DNA from 3 places in the Lelliottia sp. CFBP8978 genome. Region 2 is predicted to be linked to each of the others. Evidence: predicted binding sites of a transcription regulator. Region 2 holds the regulator's gene; each other region holds the start of a gene.

Region 1 (6,968 bases), 1.2 Mb from region 2:
GCCAGAAATTTTAATGCTTGATGAACCTACGCGTGGTATCGACGTTGGTGCAAAATTTGAAATCTATCAGCTGATAGCTGAACTGGCTAAAAAGAATAAAGGGATCATTATTATTTCTTCCGAAATGCCGGAATTGTTAGGGATCACAGATCGTATTCTGGTTATGAGCAATGGTCTCGTTGCCGGAATTGTTGACACCAAAACGACAACGCAAAACGAAATTCTCCGTCTTGCGTCTTTGCACCTTTAAGATCAGGGGCTCCTCATGAGTGCGTTAAATAAAAAAAGTTTTCTCACTTATCTGAAAGAAGGCGGTATTTACGTTGTTCTTTTAGTGTTACTGGCCATTATTATTTTCCAGGACCCCACGTTCTTAAGTTTATTAAACTTGAGTAACATTCTGACCCAGTCCTCAGTGCGTATCATCATTGCTCTGGGTGTCGCGGGGCTGATTGTGACTCAGGGTACTGATCTGTCAGCCGGACGTCAGGTTGGCCTGGCGGCGGTCGTGGCGGCAACGCTGTTACAGTCGATGGAAAACGCGAACAAAGTCTTCCCGGAAATGGCGACTATGCCGATTATCGTGGTGGTGCTGATTGTCTGCGTCGTCGGCGCCATCATTGGCCTGATCAACGGTATTATCATTGCTTACCTGAATGTGACGCCGTTTATCACCACGTTGGGTACGATGATTATCGTTTACGGTATCAACTCCCTGTACTACGACTTTGTCGGTGCATCGCCCATTTCTGGCTTTGACAGCGGCTTCTCAACGTTTGCACAAGGCTTTGTGGCGCTGGGCAGTTTCCGACTCTCTTACATCACTTTCTACGCGCTGATTGCCGTCGCGTTTGTCTGGGTGCTGTGGAACAAAACTCGCTTCGGTAAAAACATCTTCGCCATCGGCGGTAACCCGGAAGCGGCTAAAGTATCAGGGGTTAACGTTGCTCTGAACCTGCTGATGATTTATGCGCTGTCCGGTGTGTTCTATGCCTTCGGTGGGTTACTGGAAGCGGGCCGTATCGGCTCAGCCACCAACAACCTGGGCTTTATGTATGAACTGGATGCGATCGCAGCCTGCGTAGTGGGTGGCGTTTCCTTCAGCGGTGGGGTGGGGACAGTTGTTGGCGTGGTCACCGGTGTTATCATCTTTACCGTCATCAACTACGGTCTGACCTACATCGGCGTGAACCCGTACTGGCAGTATATTATCAAGGGCGCGATTATTATCTTCGCCGTTGCGCTGGATTCACTGAAGTACGCACGTAAGAAGTAATCACGTTACAGATGGAAAAAGCCCGCTCATCGTTGAGCGGGCTTTTTTTATTTGCGGGTTTTCTTCTCTATATCCAGCAGCTGTTCCGGGGTGACCGCCGGGTAATCCTGCGCATCTTCCGGTATCTGGTGCATCGCCGGGATGGGAACCAGCGGGCCTAAAAAACGAGGTTCACGCTTGAAGAGATAAAGGTCGGCCAGAGCACCAAAGCGTGCGCCAAACTCGCGAACGCGGACGCTCCACATATCTTTAGGCGAAGGGACCGCATAACACTGGGCCTGAATGCCCATATGGAGCGCGATAAAGAGCGCTCGTTCGCAGTGGAAGCGTTGAGTGATGATGATGAAATCATTGGTATCAAAGACTTTACGCGTGCGGACGATCGAATCCAGCGTGCGGAATCCGGCATAATCAAGCACGATATCCGCCGGATCGACGCCAGCGGCAATCAAATCCTTACGCATCGTCACCGGCTCGTTATAGCTCTGCTGGGCATTATCGCCGCTCAGCAGCAGGTAATTGACCTTGCCGCTGTTATAGGCGTTTAGCGCGCCCTGAATGCGGTAGCGGTAGTACTGATTAATGACCCCGGTACGATAATATTTTGCCGTCCCCAGCACCACGCCGACCTGGCGATAGGGCAGGTCCTGCAAATCATCAAAAATATAGGGGGCGGTTTTCCAGCTCATCCAGCGATCGAGGCCGAGCGCCGTCAACAGCAGTATGCCGACCAGGACAGACAGGCTGTAAAACACACGCTTTAACATGAAGATGACTCGATCCGTGGGTGAAATTTCACTCAGGCTACTGTACCCGCCTGTGAAGCGCAAGAAACGGTGGTTTGATTGGGGGGATTTTCATCAGTATGGCGGACATTTCTGTCCGCCAAAAGCATTAAGCCAGTAACACGCGGTCGATGGCAGAACAACCCAGCGCTTTCAGGGTCGCGGCGGTGGCGTCCCACTGAATTAAAGGCGCATCGCCTTTTTCAGCCAGAATCGCGCGCTGAATATCCGGGTAGTCGTACCCGTTCAGGCTCAGCAGATTGAGTGCGCCTTGCAGCGGTGGCAGCGTCGGGTTGAATGCGGCATTTTCGGCGTAGCTGCCGGTGAAGATACGGCCATCACGGCACTCCAGCGCCACGCCGCTCGGCGCCTGGCTGTAGGGTGCATGGCTGTTGTTCGCCGCAGCGATCGCCGACTGGGCCAGTTCGTCGCCCGTTAACGCAAAGCCGTGGTTCTGCTCGTCCATCAGCAGCGTTTTGATCTCCAGATCTTTCGGGCCAAAAGCATCTGGCAGATAATCGCCAAGCGTATGTGGCTCACGGCCTGGCAGATTAATGCGCAGTTGCAGACCGCTGTTCAGCTCATTCATAAACTGACGGCAATGACCGCAAGGGGTGTAGTTGACGGTGATGGCTTGCAGCGCTTTTTCACCGCGCAGCCACGCATGGCTGATAGTGCTTTGTTCTGCGTGGACGGTTTGTTGCATGGTCGCACCAAGGAACTCCATGTTCCCGCCGAAATACCAGGCTCCACTGACGCCGCGCGCGATTGCGCCGACGTTAAAATGGGAGAGATCGGCTCTGGCGCAGGCGGCAGCCAGCGGCAGTAATGCGAAAGCCAGCGCGTCTTCGTCCAGTCCCGTTGCCTGTTTAAGCGTCGCGACCTGCTCTGCCGACAGCATGGCGGGGAAGTGCGTATCCGCCAGAACCGGGGCCAGGGCTGATTGCAAATTCTCTGCGAGCTGGGCGAAAGCAGTTTGAAAACGTGGGTGCATGGCAATGCCTCATAAAGGTTAATGGATCGGTAGTGTACGGAGCCAACAGGGCTTTATATGTGATCCAGTTCTCATTATGTGTGCAACTTATGAAATCAAAATGAATTTTGCGCGACGCATCGCAAATTTTAGCCCACCACCGCCAGAATAATCGGGAACAGGAACGGAGCAATCAGCGAGGTCATAATCCCGCAAATCACCAGCGCCAGCGAGCTGAAAGCGCCTTCCTGATAATCCAGCTCCGCACAGCGCGCAGTACCAAGGGCGTGTGAGGCGGTTCCCATTGCCAGACCGCGTGCGGCTTTGGTGCGGATACGCATTAAATTGAGCAACGTATGGCCAAACACCGCCCCCAGGATCCCGACAAAAATCACGCACATGGCGCTAATGGCCGGGATACCACCGATGCTGCCGCCCACGGCCATCGCAATCGGCGTGGTCACGGATTTCGGCAGAATAGAGGCGGCGATTTGCGGTGAGGCGCCCATCAGCAGGGCAACCGAGGTGCCTGTGACCATCGCCACCACGCTACCGATCAGGCAGATGGTAATGATCGATTTCCAGCGGGCGCGGATCTGATGCAGCTGCTCGTAAAGCGGAAACGCCAGCGCCACGACGGCAGGCTGCAGCAGATCGTTTAAAATCTTACTGCCCGCAAAATAGCGTTCGTAAGGAATGCCGGTGAGCAGCAGGAACGGAATAATCACCACCATCGCCACCAGCAGCGGGTTGAGCAGCGGCATTTTAAAACGGGCGGCAAGTTTACGTGCGGCGAAAAACACCACCAGTGTCAGTGGCAGCGACCACCAGATATTGGCCATCATTTTTTACTTCCTTTCTGCCCAACGACTTTGCGTTCGCCGTGCACCAGATGCGAACTCCAGCTCACCACCAGGAACACCACCAGCGTACTCACCGCACAGGAGACCAGAATTGGGCCGTACTGCGCTTTAAGCAGATCGTAATATTGCATCACGCCGACGCCGATCGGCACAAACAGTAGCGCCATATAGCGGATAAGAACGAAGCAGCCCGGGTTGACCCATTTTGCGGGAAGAATTTGCAGCGCCAGCAGCAGAAAAAGAATCAGCATGCCGATAATGCTGCCGGGAATGGTGATAGGCAGCAGAGATGAAATGAAAATCCCCGCATAGAGGCAGGCATAAATCAGAATAAACGCGCGCAGATATTGCCAGATAATATTGAATGATTTGCTCATGGTGAAAGTCCTTGATGGAACATATTCATCATACAATTAAACGTTAAAACGTGCTACGGATCACATCATGAATTTTGAGCATACCAGACATTCCTTTCTGGAACGTCGGGCATTTTCACAGGATTAACGGTAAAAGCGATAACAATCAGTGTAGTTGTCGTGCCCAGATTTGAAGCAGTGAAAGGAGAGAAACACCTCTGTCCTTACGGCGGGTTGCGGAGTCTCGCTTGAAAGCCTTTCCACGCTTCAGGAGAGCGGCTACCATAGCGCGTCTTTTTTCACAGGTATTGATCATGCGGGTATTACTGGCGCCGATGGAAGGCGTGCTCGACTCACTGGTGCGCGAGCTGCTGACTGAGGTCAATGATTACGATCTTTGCGTCACCGAGTTTTTACGGGTGGTCGATATGCTGTTGCCAGTAAAGTCGTTTTATCGACTCTGCCCGGAGCTGCATCGTCAGAGCCGGACCACTTCCGGTACGCTGGTGCGTATCCAGCTGCTGGGGCAATACCCGGAGTGGCTGGCGGAGAACGCCGCCCGCGCCGTAGAGCTGGGCTCTTACGGTGTGGATCTCAACTGCGGCTGTCCGTCCAAAATGGTCAACGGCAGCGGCGGTGGCGCAACGTTACTGAAAGATCCCGAGCTGATTTACCGTGGCGCGAAAGCGATGCGTGAGGCCGTACCTGCTCATTTACCGGTGACGGTAAAAGTGCGTCTTGGCTGGGACAGCGGCGATCGCCAGTTTGAAATTGCCGATGCGGTACAGCAGGCCGGTGCAACGGAGCTGGTGGTGCACGGGCGGACCAAAGAGGACGGCTACAAAGCCGAACGCATTAACTGGCAGGCCATCGGTGAGATCCGCCAGCGTCTGTCGATACCGGTGATCGCGAACGGCGAAATCTGGGATTACGAGAGCGCTCAGGCGTGTCTCAAAGAGACCGGCTGCGATTCCGTCATGATCGGTCGCGGGGCGCTCAACGTGCCCAACCTGAGTCGGGTGGTAAAATACAACGAACCGCGTATGCCGTGGCCTGATGTGGTCACGCTATTGCAAAAATATTCTCGCCTGGAAAAGCAGGGTGATACGGGGCTTTATCATGTGGCTCGTATTAAACAGTGGCTGAGTTATTTACGTAAAGAATACAGTGAGGCGCTCGGACTCTTTCAGGAGATCCGCACATTACAGACCTCAGCCGATATTACGCGCGTCATTCAGGCCAAATAATAGCGTCGGGATCGGAGCGTCAATGCGCTCGCAGGCCTGCATATGGCATATAAAACGCTATATGCGCTGAGTTTACTGAGGTGTTCCGCAAACGCAGAGTGCTGAATGACGGAACTGAAAACCGCCGTGGCCTTCTGACATCAGGGTAAAACCGCATCAATGACGACCTGCGTCACGTTTTTACACGTGATACATTGAGGCTGCGAATGAAACTGATAGAGTGCAAAAACTGGATTGTTACTGCTGCGGCAGGCAAAACCTGATTTTCTGGCATCTGCCGGAGGTCAGGTTTTTTTGTTTCTGGGGTTCTGATGAAAATCGCCAAAATTCTTAATAATAATGTGGTGGTTGTTCTGGATGAGCACAAGCGCGAACAGGTCGTGATGGGGTGCGGGCTGGCCTTCCAGAAACGCATTGGTGAAGATCTTGACGCGGAGAAAGTGGAAAAGGTTTTCGCACTGCAAAGTGACGAACTAGCGCGTCGGCTGGGGGAGTTACTCAGTCAGATCCCGCTGGAGGTGATGACCACCTGCGACCGCATTATTGGGCTGGCGGTGCAGCGGCTGGGGAAATTGCAGGATAGCCTCTACATCACGTTGACCGACCACTGCCATTTTGCCATCGAACGGCAAAAGAAAGGCTTAGCGATCAAAAATGTGCTGTTGTGGGAGATCAAACGTCTGTACCCGAAAGAGTTTGAGCTGGGGCAGGAAGCGAGAGCGATTATCGCCAGCAGGCTCGGGGTGGAGCTTGCTGAAGATGAAGCGGGCTTTATTGCCCTTCATCTGGTTACCGCGCAGCTGAACAGCGAAATGCCTGAAGTGATGCACGTCACCCGCGTAATGCAGGAGATCCTGCAGCTGGTGAAGTATCAGCTTCAGCTGGAATATGACGAAGAGTCGCTCAGCTATCAGCGCTTTGTCACCCATCTGAAGTTCTTTGCTCAACGGATGCTGACCCGCACCGTGGTGGAAGATGACGATGTGACGCTGCATACGGCGGTAAAAGACAACTACGCGAAAGCCTGGATGTGCGCCGAGAAAATCGCGCAGTATTTGCAGAAAAGTTATCAGCGCGAGCTGACGACGGAAGAAATTATGTTTCTCACCATTCATATTGAGCGCGTGAGAAAAGAAGGGCGATAAGCCCCAAAATCTGGATTGTTACTGCATAACGCAGGCAAAACCTGAGCGCGGCATCTGAAGAGGTGCCGTTCTCGGGTTTTTTTATTTTTATACTCAGTCAACAGATGCCTGCGGGCATCGAAGAAAGGAAATCGAGATGGAATATCAAGCTTTGGCGAAGGATATTCTCGGCCACGTAGGGGGCAAAGATAACATCATCAGTCTGGTTCATTGCGCCACCCGGCTTCGCTTTAAACTGAAAGAAAATCAAAAAGCGGATGCCGAAGGGCTGAAGAAAAATCCGGGTGTGATCATGGTCGTCGAAAGCGGCGGGCAATTTCAGG
Region 2 (6,968 bases):
AACACCCCGGAAGTGCTGAACGGCGTCAACGCGAAGCGCGAGCAGTTTGTGCAGCATCTTCAGAAGATCGACGCACAGTACGACGTGTTCAGCGATATTCGCGGCATGGGACTGTTAGTCGGTGCGGAACTGAAGCCGCAGTATAAAGGCCGCGCGCGTGACTTCCTCCATGCGGCTGCGCACGAAGGGGTGATGGTACTGAATGCCGGCCCAGATGTAATGCGCTTTGCGCCGTCGCTGGTGGTGGAAGAGCAGGATATCGAAGCCGGGATGACGCGTTTTGCCAGTGCGGTGAAGAAGATCGTTCAGGGCTAATGGAGTCGCCAGGTAGCGGCTTGGTTTTGTCCCGGAATACGGAGCCGCAAAACTTACGACGCCTTACGGCGCATAATCCGCGTCAGCCAAATGCCGTGATGCGGGCGCTGACGCCATGCGACCGACGAAATGGTGTGCATGGTGTTCAGATGTCCCAGAACGCGCTGTAAATGCTGTTCCAGCGTGCTCATAGGGCCCCAGGTGAGCGTTTCCGGTGCTTCAAGAATGTTAGAGTCTCCGGATTCCCCCGGCGCGTCATACTCCAGACGCTGCTGGCATCGCTGCAGCGCAATTTCACACGACTGCAAATAGCGCTGCGCCAGGTCCGGCGTCAGCATCGCATGCTCGCGTGCCAGCGTGGTCATGGCATTGATATGCTCGACGATAAACTGGCTATGGGTGACCCACAGCTTCATATCCGCCAGATAATGGGAATTAAAGCCCGGCTCCTGCATCGCCTGATTGAGGGAGTTAAACAGCGCGTTATGGGCCTGATTGACCTTCATGCGCTGATAGGCCAGCGGGGAAGGCTGCGGATCGTCGCTCAGAATAAGGCGAATCGCCTGCTGATCGGCCTCCAGCGCATCGTGCGCATTCTGTCGCAACAGCCCACTCTGCCACTGGGGCCACAGCCAGACCATGCCGCCAAAGGCGATCAGACAGCCAATCAACGTATCCACCAGTCGCGCGACAATATACTGTTCGCCGTTCAGCGTGAGCAATTGCAGGGTATACACCGCCGTGACGGTAAATCCGACCATCGCCCAGCCGTAGTTTTTGCGGATAATCAGATAACCCACGAGGGTGATCACCAGCATTCCTGCCAGGGCGAAGCCGTCCGGTACGTGGAAGTGCAGCGTTATGCCAGCAATCACCAGTCCTGCGACCGTGCCCGCTGCCCGGTGCAGGATCCGCACGCGGGTGGCGCCGTAGCCATTTTGCGTGACAAACAGCACCGTCATTAAAATCCAGTAGGGTTTCGGTAGATGCAGCGCCATGCCCATCAGGCTGGCAATGCTGAGCATTACGCTGATCCGCGCCGCATTGCGCAGGGCCGAGGATTTCAGGGACAAATAGCTTTTTAACGCTGGCAGCAACGGCAGGCGTTTTTGCTTATCGGCCATCAGGTCGCGGGAATAGAGGGGGCGCTGGGTGCGGAGCACGCGCGCGATGCGGCTAAAGTGCCAGGCGCAGAACTGCCCGACCGGATTGTCCGGATGCTGACGTGCGATTTTCTCCAGCGCGCCCAGCTGTTTTTCCATCGTAAAGCGCGTGGGGTAGCGGTGGTACAGAATATCGTCAGCCAGTACCCGCAGGCGCGCGGCGACCGTTTGCGCATTCCAGCGGATCACCGCTTCGGCGTGGCTGCGCTCCACCAGTTTTTGCACCTCGGCAGGATAATGCAGGCTGACGGAAATATGCTCCTGAAGATCCAGCCCGACCTGAAACGTGCGCAGCAGCCGCTTGTATTCATGATTCTTATTGGCGGCCAGCATATGGAGCTGCTGGTAGCACTGGCTAATCAGATCCACCACCTTTTGCTGGCGAGTGAGCAGCGGCGGCAGCGACTTTTCCGGATCGGTATGTTGCGTCAGCAAGGTGTATTTTGCTTCGCAATACTCCGCGAGCTGGACGTACAGCAGGCTCAGGGATTCGCGTAAGGGCTGTTCGCGCCACATCCAGAACCAGAACCAGTTGAACAATCCGTACCACAACGTGCCGAGGGCATAGATCAGCAGCGGCTCCCAGATGGGCATATTTCCGGCAAGGCTAAGGGTGAAAATCGCGGCGATGAGCGATGCGGGCAGCAGGCGCGCATGAAGCGAACTGATCTCCGCGGTGACGCCGAGCGTCATCGCCAGCACGGTTAAAATCAGCGGCAGAGGAATGTCGCGGGCAAGTAAGAGCTGCACGGCGAGGCTGCAACCGGCAAACAAACTGCCGCCAATAATCAGACGTTTGAAAAAGCGCTTATGCGGGGTGTCCAGACCGGCGATGTTACAGCAGGCAGGCACGAGAGAGAACAGCAGACCATGTTGCAGTTGGCCGAGAATCAGACCGACAGCCACGGGGAGACATAACACCAGCGTTTGCCGAAGTGCGTAGTTAACTTCCGGGTGATAAATCAGCCTGCGCCACATGGTTGCCAGAGACAAAAACGGCGTGACACCTTGCGATGGCACGCCGTCTGACCGGAATTAACGCGTTCCGTAAACCACGATAGTTTTACCGTGGGCGGAGATCAGATTCTGATCTTCCAGCATTTTCAGGATACGGCCAACGGTCTCACGAGAACACCCGACGATCTGACCAATTTCCTGACGGGTAATTTTAATTTGCATACCGTCCGGGTGGGTCATGGCGTCAGGCTGTTTCGCCAGGTTCAGCAATGTCTGTGCGATGCGGCCTGTCACGTCCAGGAAGGCAAGGTTACCCACTTTCTCGGAAGTGACCTGCAGGCGGCGAGCCATCTGCGAAGAAAGACGCATCAGAATATCCGGATTCACCTGGATCAACTGACGGAATTTCTTGTAGGAGATTTCGGCGACTTCACACGCGGTTTTTGCACGTACCCAGGCGCTACGTTCCTGGCCTTCTTCAAACAGGCCCAGTTCACCGATGAAATCACCCTGGTTCAGATAAGAAAGGATCATTTCTTTCCCTTCTTCATCCTTAATCAGCACTGCCACCGAGCCTTTGACGATGTAATACAACGTTTCCGCTTTTTCACCCTGGTGAATCAGCGTGCTCTTCGATGGGTACTTATGAATGTGGCAATGAGACAAGAACCATTCGAGAGTCGGGTCTGTTTGCGGTTTGCCAAGCACCATGCGCTGTTATCCTCTGTTATAAGCTGTCACCAGAGTCATAAATCGCATCCTGACTCTGGGGTTGCAATCGAATTCTTCCCCGTACCTGGGAATGCGGCTGTCATTTTGTTTCGCAGCCAGTAATGTTTGATGTCCTCTGCATACATGTGTAACGTCAATGTATTACTGTAGCATCCAGAGTGTTTTAGCATAGCTTTCGCCGCGTGTCTCCTGGTGTCTCGCTTCAGCATGACGCAGGTCGTCTTCCGTTGCGAGAATTGTAACGCGCGCGTAATCTGTTCGGAAAATTGCAACGTCGGAGTTAATGAATATGCAAGCGCGTGTGAAATGGGTTGAAGGTTTAACGTTCCTCGGTGAATCCGCTTCCGGACACCAGATTTTGATGGATGGTAACTCCGGTGATAAAGCGCCAAGCCCGATGGAAGTTGTGCTGATGGCCGCCGGCGGCTGTAGCGCAATCGACGTGGTTTCGATTCTGCAAAAGGGTCGCCATGAGGTGACGGACTGCGAAGTGAAGCTGACCTCCGAGCGTCGCGAAGAGGCCCCGCGCCTGTTCACGCATATCAATTTGCACTTTATCGTGACCGGGAAAGATCTGAAGGATGCGGCGGTTTCCCGCGCGGTCGATCTCTCTGCCGAGAAGTACTGCTCTGTGGCGTTAATGCTGGAAAAAGCGGTGAAAATCACGCATTCGTATGATGTGATCGAAGGCTGACTGATGGGGCATCGTGCGCACCGATGCCCTCATCGTGACCCTCTGCACGGGGAGAGGGAATAGGGTTACTCGATCTTCTTGCCTTCCATCAGTCGCTGCACCAGCGGCATCATAATCAGCTCCATCGCCAGACCCATCTTCCCGCCCGGGACCACCAATGTATTGATGTGGGAAATAAATGAGCCCTGCAGCATCGCCAGCAGCCAGGGGTAATCAATGTCTTCCAGATTGCGGAAGTGGATCACCACAAAACTCTCGTCCAGTGACGGAATGGTTTTTGCTGCGAACGGGTTTGAGGTGTCCACCGTCGGAACGCGCTGGAAGTTGATGTGGGTTCGTGAAAACTGTGGTGTCAGATAGTTGATGTAATCTTCCATTGAGCGCACGACAGAATCCATCACCGCTTCACGGGAATGGCCGCGTTCGCTCATGTCACGGGTCAGCTTCTGGATCCACTCCAGATTGACAATCGGCACCACGCCCACCAGCAGATCAACATGGCGCGCCACGTCATGCTGGGGTGTCACTACGCCGCCATGCAATCCTTCGTAGAACAGGACATCGGTGGGTTCCGGCAGCGGCTGCCACGGCGTAAACGTACCCGGAACCTGGTTCCATGGGACGGCTTCATCGTAGGTATGCAGATACTTGCGCGACTGACCTTTACCGGTGTGGCCGTAATCAATAAAGGTTTGTTCCAGCAGGCCGAAATCGTTCGCATCAGGGCCGAAATAGCTGATGTGCTTCCCTGAATCGCGGGCCTTGCGAATCGCCATATCCATTTCCGGACGGGTATAGCGGTGAAAGCTGTCACCTTCAACTTCGGCAGCATGCAAATTGAGTTGGGCGAAGATCTTGCGAAAAGCGAGGCTGGTGGTGGTGGTTCCCGCACCACTTGAACCCGTAACGGCAATAACCGGATGTCTGGCGGACATAGCAACTCCCTGACTGGAAAGATGGAACAATCAACCGCGAAACTGATTGCGCGGCATGATGTTGACGGTTTCGTGCAGTTCAGACCACACCAGCAACACCTCGCCACTTTGTAGCTGCCGTTTTACATCGGCGACCTTTTGCTCAAGCGAACGTTCATGTTCACCATAATCGGTGCCCTCGCGTAATACAAAGCTTTCAATCAGGCTATCCAGCGTTTCGGGAGCCAGATCCTGCCAGGGAATCATCATTTTTTGCCTTCCAGGTAGGGGGTTAACCAGTCGGGGATCCGCGCTTCCAGCCACATTTTTGGCCGTCGTAATGTGCCGCTGATAAAGCCGACATGGCCGCCATGCTCAGTCAGTTGATACTGTACGTTGGCGGGCAGATGTTCCGGCGCCGGAATGGAGTGATGATCCATAAACGGATCGTCTTTGGCATGGATGATCAGCGTCGGTTTGGTGATCTGATTCAGCAACGGCATGGCGCTACACTGACGATAGTAATCTATCGCGTCGGCAAAGCCGTGGATCTTCGACGTAATCAGATCGTCGAATTCACGCAGACGGCGCATACGCTTCAGCTGTTGCAGGCTAATTGGCAGCGTGTCCGGATAGGCTTTGAGCTTACGCGCCGCATTGGCTTTGAGCAAATTCAGCAGGTAGCGCTGATAGACCCGTGAAAACCCCTTTTCCATATGGTAACTGCACTGCTCAAGCATAAAGGGCGCAGAGACAATCACCGCCGCATCCAGCGGGATATCGTCACTCTCTTTTGCCAGCAGGCAGGCAAGCATGTTGCCCCCCAGCGAATAGCCGACGGCAGCCGTTGGCGCGGGGCCAAAACTGTCGGCCAGCCAGCGTAAAAACCAGGTCCCGTCTTCGGTTTCGCCGGAGTGGTAAATCCGTTTCTGGCGATTGGGCTCGCCGCTGCATCCGCGAAAATGCATCACCACGCCGAGCCAGCCGCGCTGTTTTGTCGCATGGATCAAGCCGTGGGCGTAGGGGCTGTGCAGACTCCCTTCCAGACCATGAAACACCACCAGACGCGGTTTATGCTTCGCCTGTTCAGGATCTTCGCTCCAGGCCAGATCGACAAAATCGCCGTCAGGCAAATCGAGGCGCTGCCAGTGAGGGGTAAACTGCAATCGACGACGAAGCAGCCTCGGCAGCATGGTTTGCAGGTGCGGGTTAGCCACACCGCGCATAGGAACAAATGCAGTGCTTTCGTCACTCGCGATGTCGAAGTCAGATGGGATGATGTGAGTCATAACGATGCGATATTCATTCTTGTCAGCCGTTTACTATACCTGCCGAAGTGTACTCTGTTTAAGAAAAACGAGGGGTGTTTACCTCTGATTCAGCCCTTTCTGTCTCGTCTAGCCTGTTTTCCGGCTGCGCGAACTGATCTCGATCACAAATCTTTACCTGGATTATTACTCTCAGGCTAATGATTCCGCTCTACGCTTAATTGATGCCTTTCTCACCAGAGCGCACACTTTGTTCAGCGTTAAGCAAATCAGAATGATGTGCTGAATCAGGAGGTTAATAATGTTATCTGGGCAAAAAACCGCCCGGGTCTGGAACACTCGACGCAGCGAAAAAGCGCGCCGTCTGGCTTCTGTCCCGGTGCAAGGCAAGGTCCTGCCAACCGACGATCTCGTCGCGATGCTGGAAAAACTGATCGCTCCGGGCGACAAAGTCGTGCTGGAAGGCAACAACCAGAAGCAGGCCGATTTTCTGTCCCGCTCGCTGGCAGAGGTGAACCCACAAATCGTTCATGACCTGCATATGATCATGCCGAGCGTGGGCCGCAGTGAACATCTCGATATCTTCGAAAAAGGCATTGCCCGCAAGCTGGATTTCTCGTTTTCGGGTACGCAAAGCCTGCGTATTTCGCAGCTGCTGGAAGACGGCCAGCTCGAAATTGGCGCCATTCATACTTACATCGAACTCTACTCCCGCCTGTACGTCGATCTTTCGCCGAACGTGGCGCTGATTGCCGGATTCAAAGCCGACCGCAAAGGTAATTTGTACACCGGGGCCAGTACCGAAGATACCCCAGCACTGGTCGAAGCCGCCGCGTTCCACGACGGTATCGTGATTGCGCAGGTGAATGAGCTGGTGGACGACGAATGCGATCTGCCGCGCGTGGATATTCCCGGCTCCTGGATT
Region 3 (6,968 bases), 1.1 Mb from region 2:
TACGCTGATGTGGGGAACCAACAGCCTCTATATCATCAATATGCCGCTGTTTATTATTGACGAGCTGCATCTGCCGGAGAAACTGGCGGGCATCATGATGGGGACCGCTGCGGGGCTGGAAATTCCGACGATGTTAATTGCGGGCTATTACGCCAGGCGCTTCGGGAAACGTTTCTTGATGCGTATTGCCGCGGTGGCGGGACTGTTGTTTTACACCGGAATGCTCACCGTCCACTCCCCGGCCTTACTGCTGGCGTTACAACTGCTGAACGCTATTTATATTGGCATTCTGGCGGGGATCGGCATGCTCTACTTCCAGGATCTGATGCCGGGTCAGGCGGGCGCAGCGACGACGCTGTATACGAATACCACGCGCGTGGGCTGGATTATTGCGGGTTCACTGGCGGGGGTTGTGGCAGAAATCTGGAGTTACCATACCGTGTTCTGGATTGCGCTGGCGATGTGCATCATGACGATCGGGTGTCTGACGCGCATTAAAGACGTTTAAGGCGCGGTAAGCGCCTCAAGCTCGAGGAGATAAACCATCGCGTGCGCCCGTGTTGCGCCGCACATCTCCTGTGAAGGCTGCAGCCCGGCGCACACCCTGGGACGCAAAGGCGAACCGAACAAATTGCACAGGTTGCGGTCAGAAAGTTGAACACAGCGGGTGTTGGCAGGCTTGCCGTCTGGCATCCCCGGAATCGGGCTTGAAATGGACGGTGCGGTACAGCACGCTCCACAGTCGGGACGGCAATCCATAAACGCTCTCTTTCATTCACTGAGGCCCGGGCCGTCGGGCATGGCGCGCACAGTAACACCTTTTGTGTATTGATAGCAAAAGCCACTAATTCCTCTTGCCTGAAAGGCTTCTCGCGAGTAATTTGGCGCGATATTTTTTACCTCCCAGTAAACAGGATTACTGCAATGCCAAGAGCGAACGAAATTAAGAAAGGTATGGTACTGAATTACAACGGCAAGCTGCTGATTGTGAAAGACATTGATATTCAATCCCCCAGCGCCCGTGGCGCAGCGACGCTGTACAAAATGCGCTTTGCCGATGTGCGTACCGGCCTGAAAGTTGAAGAGCGTTTCAAGGGTGACGATATCGTTGATACCGTTACGCTGACCCGCCGCTTCGTTGACTTCTCCTATGTGGATGGCAACGAATACGTGTTTATGGATAAAGAAGACTACACGCCGTACACCTTTACCAAAGACCAGATTGAAGAAGAGCTGCTGTTTATTCCTGAAGGCGGAATGCCGGATATGCAGGTTCTGACCTGGGATGGCCAGCTGTTAGCGCTGGAACTGCCGCAGACCGTTGATCTGGAAATCGTCGAAACCGCACCAGGCATTAAAGGCGCCTCCGCCAGCGCGCGCAACAAACCCGCCACACTGACGACCGGTCTGGTCGTTCAGGTTCCGGAATACCTCTCTGCAGGCGAGAAGATCCGCATCCATATCGAAGAAAAACGCTATATGGGTCGCGCAGACTAATCATAAAAAAACCCGGCTATTGCCGGGTTTTCTTTTATTGCCGTTGTTACAGCAGATCAGGGTATTTGGTCATTTTCAGCGCCAGCTCTACGCCACGCACTTCAGCCATCCCTTTCAGACGCCCAATCGCCGAATAGCCTGGATTGGTTTTTTTACGCAGATCGTCCAGCATCTGATGTCCGTGATCCGGACGGAATGGAATAGGACGTAAATCCCCTGCATTCTTACGGCGCAGTTCTTCGCCCAGAATGGCGTCCACGACTGCCACCATATTGACGTCACCGCCCAGGTGCGCGGCTTCGTGGAAGGTTTTTGGATTATCTTCACGACACGTCGCGCGCAGATGGGTGAAATGAATCCGATCGCCGAAGGTTTCGATCATCTGTACTAAATCATTATCTGCCCGCACGCCATAAGAGCCGGTACACATGGTGAAACCGTTGTGGATACTGTCCACGGTCTCTTTCAGCCATTGCATATCTTCAATGGTAGAAACAATACGCGGCAGACCGAGGATAGGACGCGGTGGATCGTCCGGGTGCACGGCAAGTCGCAAACCCGATGCTTCTGCCACGGGCACAATCGCGCGCAGGAAATAAGCCATGTTTTCGCGCAGCTGGTTTTTGTCGATATCACCGTATTCCGCCAGACGGGCGCGGAACTGGTCCAGCGTATAGCCCTCTTCCGCACCCGGCAGGCCGGCGATAATATTGCGGGTCAGTTTTTCGATATCCGCTTCACTGGCATCGTTAAACCATTGCTGCGCCTGCTGCTGTTCCTCGGCGGAATAATCCGCGTCGGCACCAGGACGCTTCAGGATGTGCAGCTCAAAGGCGGCAAAAGCAATTTGATCGAAACGCAATGCTTTAGAGCCGTCCGGCAGCTGATATTCGAGATCGGTGCGCGTCCAGTCCAGGATCGGCATAAAGTTGTAGCAAACCGTATCAATACCGCAGGCCGCCAGGTTACGGATACTCTGCTGATAGTGAGCAATCCAGGTCTCAAACTCCCCGGAATGGGTTTTGATATCTTCATGCACCGGAATACTTTCGACGACCGACCAGGTCAGCCCTTTTTCGGCCAGTATAGCCTGACGCTTTTTGATCTCTTCTACCGGCCAGACCTGACCATTGGGAATATGGTGCAGTGCGGTGACAACACCCGTTGCGCCAGCCTGACGCACATCATCAAGAGAAACCGGATCATTCGGTCCATACCAACGCCAGGTTTGTTCCATCGCCTAACCCTCTAAAGTTGTTATACCAATATATGTAACCACAATGACGACTACCATACATGTTTGCCAAAAACGGTCAATCCTCGCCGCCGCATTGATTGATCCAACTCACATAAACGGGATAATTACGGCTTACCAATTCTATTTGCTGTCATATAACTTTACACTGACATTGTTAATTAATGGTTAATCAGGTGTTTACTTCATGAAGACAATTGCCTCCGTTTCCCTTCCTTCGCAGGTGCAACAACCGCAATACGATCGCTCGCAGCTCCGCTCTCGTATCGTTCATTTCGGTTTTGGTGCCTTTCACCGCGCACATCAGGCGTTGTTAACAAACCGCGTGCTTAATGCAAAAGGGGGTGACTGGGGCATCTGTGAGATCAGTCTTTTCAGCGGCGATACCCTGATGAGCCAGCTGCGCGCTCAGGATCACCTTTTTACCGTGCTGGAAAAAGGCGCAGACGGGAACCAGCCGATCATCGTGGGCGCGGTGCATGAATGCCTGAACGCCAGGCTCGATTCGCTGGCGGCCATTATCGAAAAATTCTGCGAGCCGCAGGTAGCGATTGTCTCGCTGACGATCACTGAAAAAGGATATTGCATCGATCCGGCGACCGGCAAGCTGGATACGCAAAATGCACGGATTGCTCATGATCTTGAAAACCCGTCAGAACCGCATTCTGCGCCGGGCATTCTGGTTGAAGCGCTACATCGCCGTCGTGAGCGCGGCCTGGCGCCCTTCACCGTATTGTCCTGCGATAATATTCCTGACAACGGTCATGTGGTCAAAAATGCGGTTCTCGGGATGGCAGAGAAGCGCTCACCGGCGCTGGCCGAGTGGATTGCGGCTAACGTGAGTTTTCCGGGAACGATGGTCGACAGAATTGTCCCGGCGGCGACCGAGCAATCCCTCGCAGAAATCACGCAGGAGCTGGGCGTGGAAGATCCCTGCGCCATTAGCTGCGAGCCGTTTGTGCAGTGGGTGGTTGAAGATAACTTCGTGGCAGGCCGTCCGGAATGGGAGATCGCAGGCGTACAAATGGTGCAGGACGTTTTGCCCTGGGAACAGATGAAGTTGCGCATGCTGAACGGCAGCCACTCTTTCCTGGCGTATCTGGGTTACCTTGCCGGCTATGCCCACATTAACGACTGCATGCAGGACGATGCCTTCCGGGAGGCCGCGCGCCGCCTGATGCTCGATGAACAGGCCCCGACGCTACGAATCACCGGGGTCGATCTCACTGACTATGCCGACAGCCTGCTGACCCGATTTGCGAATCCGGCTTTGCAGCATCGCACCTGGCAGATCGCGATGGACGGAAGCCAGAAACTCCCTCAACGCATGCTGGACGGCGTTCGTGTCCATCAGCAACGCAACAGCGCCTGGCCCTTACTGGCGCTGGGGATCGCCGGCTGGATGCGTTATGTCAGCGGTGTGGATGATAAGGGTAACAGCATTGATATTCGCGATCCGCTGAGCGATAAAATCCGTGGACTCGTTGAAACCAGCAGCGACGCGGAGCGCGTCAGCGCCCTGCTCACGCTGAGTGAAATATTTGGTACTGATTTGCCCCAGAACCCGCGCTTTGTCGATGCCATTCAACAGGCCTGGCAGCGTATTGCGCGTAACGGCGCGCGTCAGGCGGTGAATGAGACGCTCATGCTTTAACCCTTCTTGCTGCTTATGCGCGTGGAGAGCTTTCCGCGCGCATAAGCCCCTTCACATCACTGTCTTTTTTCGCCAGGATTACTGATAATTGTTCGCGAATGACGATTATCTCCTGGAGCGCATGTGACCAAAACCAATCTGGTAACCGGTTTTCTCGGTAGCGGAAAAACTACCTCAATCCTTCATCTGCTGGCCCATAAAGATCCTTCAGAAAAATGGGCTGTGCTGGTCAACGAATTCGGTGAAATCGGAATTGATGGCGCACTACTGGCCGACAATGGCGCAATGGTCAAAGAGATCCCCGGCGGATGCATGTGTTGCATCAACGGCTTACCGATGCAGGTGGGGCTGAATACGCTGCTGCGTCTGGGAAAACCGGACCGGTTGATTATTGAACCTACCGGTTTAGGCCACCCAAAACAGATCCTCGATCTGCTCACTGCTCCGGTGTATGAGCCGTGGATCGACCTTCGCGCGACGCTGTGTCTGGTCGATCCCCGCCAGTTGCTGGATGAGAAAGTGGTACAGAATGAAAACTTCCGTGACCAGCTGGCTTGCGCCGATATTATCGTCGCCAATAAAGAAGACCGCGCAACCCAGGAGAGTCGTGAAGCCTTTGATTTCTGGTGGCAACATTTCGGCGGCGATCGTCAGTTCGTCATGGCGACGCAGGGCGAGATTGACAACAGCCTGCTTGATCTCCCGCGTCGTAACAGCGTCGAGCTTCTTGCCAGCGCCGCGCATTCTCACGCTCATGGCGAGAAAAAAGGGCTGGCGGCGTTAAGTCTTCCGGCGCATCAACGCTGGCGTCGCAGCCTGAACAGCGGTCAGGGACACCAGGCCTGTGGCTGGATTTTTGATGCCGATACCCGCTTTGACACCATTGGCATCCTTGAGTGGGCCAGACTCGCCCCTGTCGAGCGCGTCAAAGGCGTGATGCGAACGCAAGATGGGCTGGTCAGGATCAATCGTCAGGGCGCGGATTTCTTCATTGAAACGCAAAATGTTGCGCCGCCAGACAGTCGAATAGAGTTAATTAGTGCGGTTAACACGGACTGGAACGTGCTTCAGGCCAGCTTGTTGAGGCTTCGTTTAACTTCCAGCGACTAACGTTGCTCTCGACTAAACTGCTTTGCATATGAAAATGATTAAAAAACTTCCCCTGATATTACTGCTCAACGCTGCCGGTCTGGCGCTCTTTTTATCCTGGTATTTGCCGGTGAATCATGGCTTTTGGTTCCCGGTGGATTTGGGCATTTTTCATTTCTTCAATGAACAGCTGGTCAAAAGTCATGCGATATTATGGCTGGTGGCCATCACCAACAATCGCGCCTTTGATGGCTGTTCACTGCTGGCGATGGGCTGCTTAATGCTCTCTTTCTGGTTGAAAGAAGATGCCGCCGAACGCCGCCGCATTATCATCATCGGCCTGGTGATGCTGCTGACCGCCGTGGTGATTAATCAGCTGGCACAGGGGTTGATGCCGGTCAAGCGCTCCAGCCCAACGCTGTTCTTCCCGGATGTTCACCGTGTGAGTGAATTACTGCATATCTCCACCAAAGATGCGTCTAAAGACAGTTTCCCAGGCGATCACGGAATGATGCTGCTTATTTTCTCAGCATTCATGCTTCGCTATTTCGGCAGAAAAGCCTTCTTCATTGGCCTCATTATTGTTGTGGTTTTCGCATTCCCACGCGTAATGATTGGCGCGCACTGGCTGACTGATATTGTTGTTGGATCGCTTTCCGCTGTGTTGATTGGTCTGCCATGGTGCTTAATGACCCCTGTGAGCGATCGCCTTATTGCCCTTTTCGATCGCTATTTACCCGGTAAACGCAACAAACCAGAAACAAATAACTAACCGAAATTAACACCATCTATCAGGGATCGTTTTCGATCCCTGGCTATTTCCCCGCCGACACTGTCCCCGGATGTCATATTCTCGTAATATCATTCATGAGATAAATGAAAGCATTGCGTGATATTTAACCTAAATTGACGATATTTTAAGCAATCCCATTTAATCGCTTTCTCTATCACAATTTCTTATAAAAAATCGTTTTTTTTTGCTCGCATTGCCTAAGCCAATCGGTTAATCTCGAACTCGTTTTGCCTCACAGAGATAATTATTCTCAGCATAAATAAGTTTGTGCGTTAGAGCACAGATTTGGCCATAAAGAATTGTCTCATTGTGCGCAGGTATTTAGTCTCGTCACGTTTGGCATTTTTATAACGATATTTATCGTTAAGGACTTCAAGGGAAAATAATCACAATGGTCAAATCTCAACCGATTTTGAGATATATCTTGCGGGGAATCCCGGCAATAGCAGTGGCGGTACTGCTGTCTGCATGTAGTTCGACAAACACCGCAAATAATATGCATCCTGAGACGCGTGTTGTGGGCATGGAAGATGCCTCGTCACTGCAAGCCTCTCAGGATGAATTTGAGAATATGGTGCGTAATCTGGACGTTAAGTCCCGCATTATGGATCAATATGCTGACTGGAAAGGCGTGCGCTATCGCCTTGGCGGCAGCACCAAGAAAGGTATTGATTGTTCCG

What was found. Region 2 encodes CRP, which controls carbon source genes, mostly activating them, when cyclic AMP is high. Its sites were predicted from a motif close to ATGTGANNNNNNTCACAT; they were not measured.
Region 1: cdd (cytidine deaminase) is a predicted target of CRP. The motif match lies at 3,113-3,130, and genes of this name have one in related genera.
Region 3: uxuA (mannonate dehydratase) is a predicted target of CRP. The motif match lies at 2,831-2,848, and genes of this name have one in related genera.

Annotation. Positions count from the first base shown of each region.
Region 1 is NZ_CM188253.1:2,867,653-2,874,620, reverse strand. Features, by position in the region: gene mglA (galactose/methyl galactoside ABC transporter ATP-binding protein MglA) at 1-250, shown strand, start outside; gene mglC (galactose/methyl galactoside ABC transporter permease MglC) at 266-1,276, shown strand; gene sanA (outer membrane permeability protein SanA) at 1,324-2,043, opposite strand; gene cdd (cytidine deaminase) at 2,171-3,055, opposite strand; gene SOM82_RS13545 (CidB/LrgB family autolysis modulator) at 3,184-3,879, opposite strand; gene SOM82_RS13540 (CidA/LrgA family protein) at 3,876-4,274, opposite strand; gene dusC (tRNA dihydrouridine(16) synthase DusC) at 4,568-5,500, shown strand; gene licT (BglG family transcription antiterminator LicT) at 5,812-6,645, shown strand; gene bglF (PTS beta-glucoside transporter subunit IIABC) at 6,782-6,968, shown strand, end outside.
Region 2 is NZ_CM188253.1:4,039,773-4,046,740, reverse strand. Features, by position in the region: gene argD (bifunctional acetylornithine/succinyldiaminopimelate transaminase) at 1-315, shown strand, start outside; gene SOM82_RS19085 (YccS/YhfK family putative transporter) at 369-2,456, opposite strand; gene crp (cAMP-activated global transcriptional regulator CRP) at 2,514-3,146, opposite strand; gene SOM82_RS19075 (OsmC family protein) at 3,457-3,861, shown strand; gene SOM82_RS19070 (phosphoribulokinase) at 3,927-4,796, opposite strand; gene SOM82_RS19065 (YheU family protein) at 4,827-5,045, opposite strand; gene SOM82_RS19060 (hydrolase) at 5,042-6,064, opposite strand; gene mdcA (malonate decarboxylase subunit alpha) at 6,345-6,968, shown strand, end outside.
Region 3 is NZ_CM188253.1:2,894,281-2,901,248, forward strand. Features, by position in the region: gene setB (sugar efflux transporter SetB) at 1-508, shown strand, start outside; gene SOM82_RS13645 (YkgJ family cysteine cluster protein) at 505-759, opposite strand; gene yeiP (elongation factor P-like protein YeiP) at 925-1,497, shown strand; gene uxuA (mannonate dehydratase) at 1,544-2,734, opposite strand; gene SOM82_RS13660 (mannitol dehydrogenase family protein) at 2,940-4,406, shown strand; gene SOM82_RS13665 (CobW family GTP-binding protein) at 4,530-5,516, shown strand; gene SOM82_RS13670 (phosphatase PAP2 family protein) at 5,551-6,267, shown strand; gene mepS (bifunctional murein DD-endopeptidase/murein LD-carboxypeptidase) at 6,680-6,968, shown strand, end outside.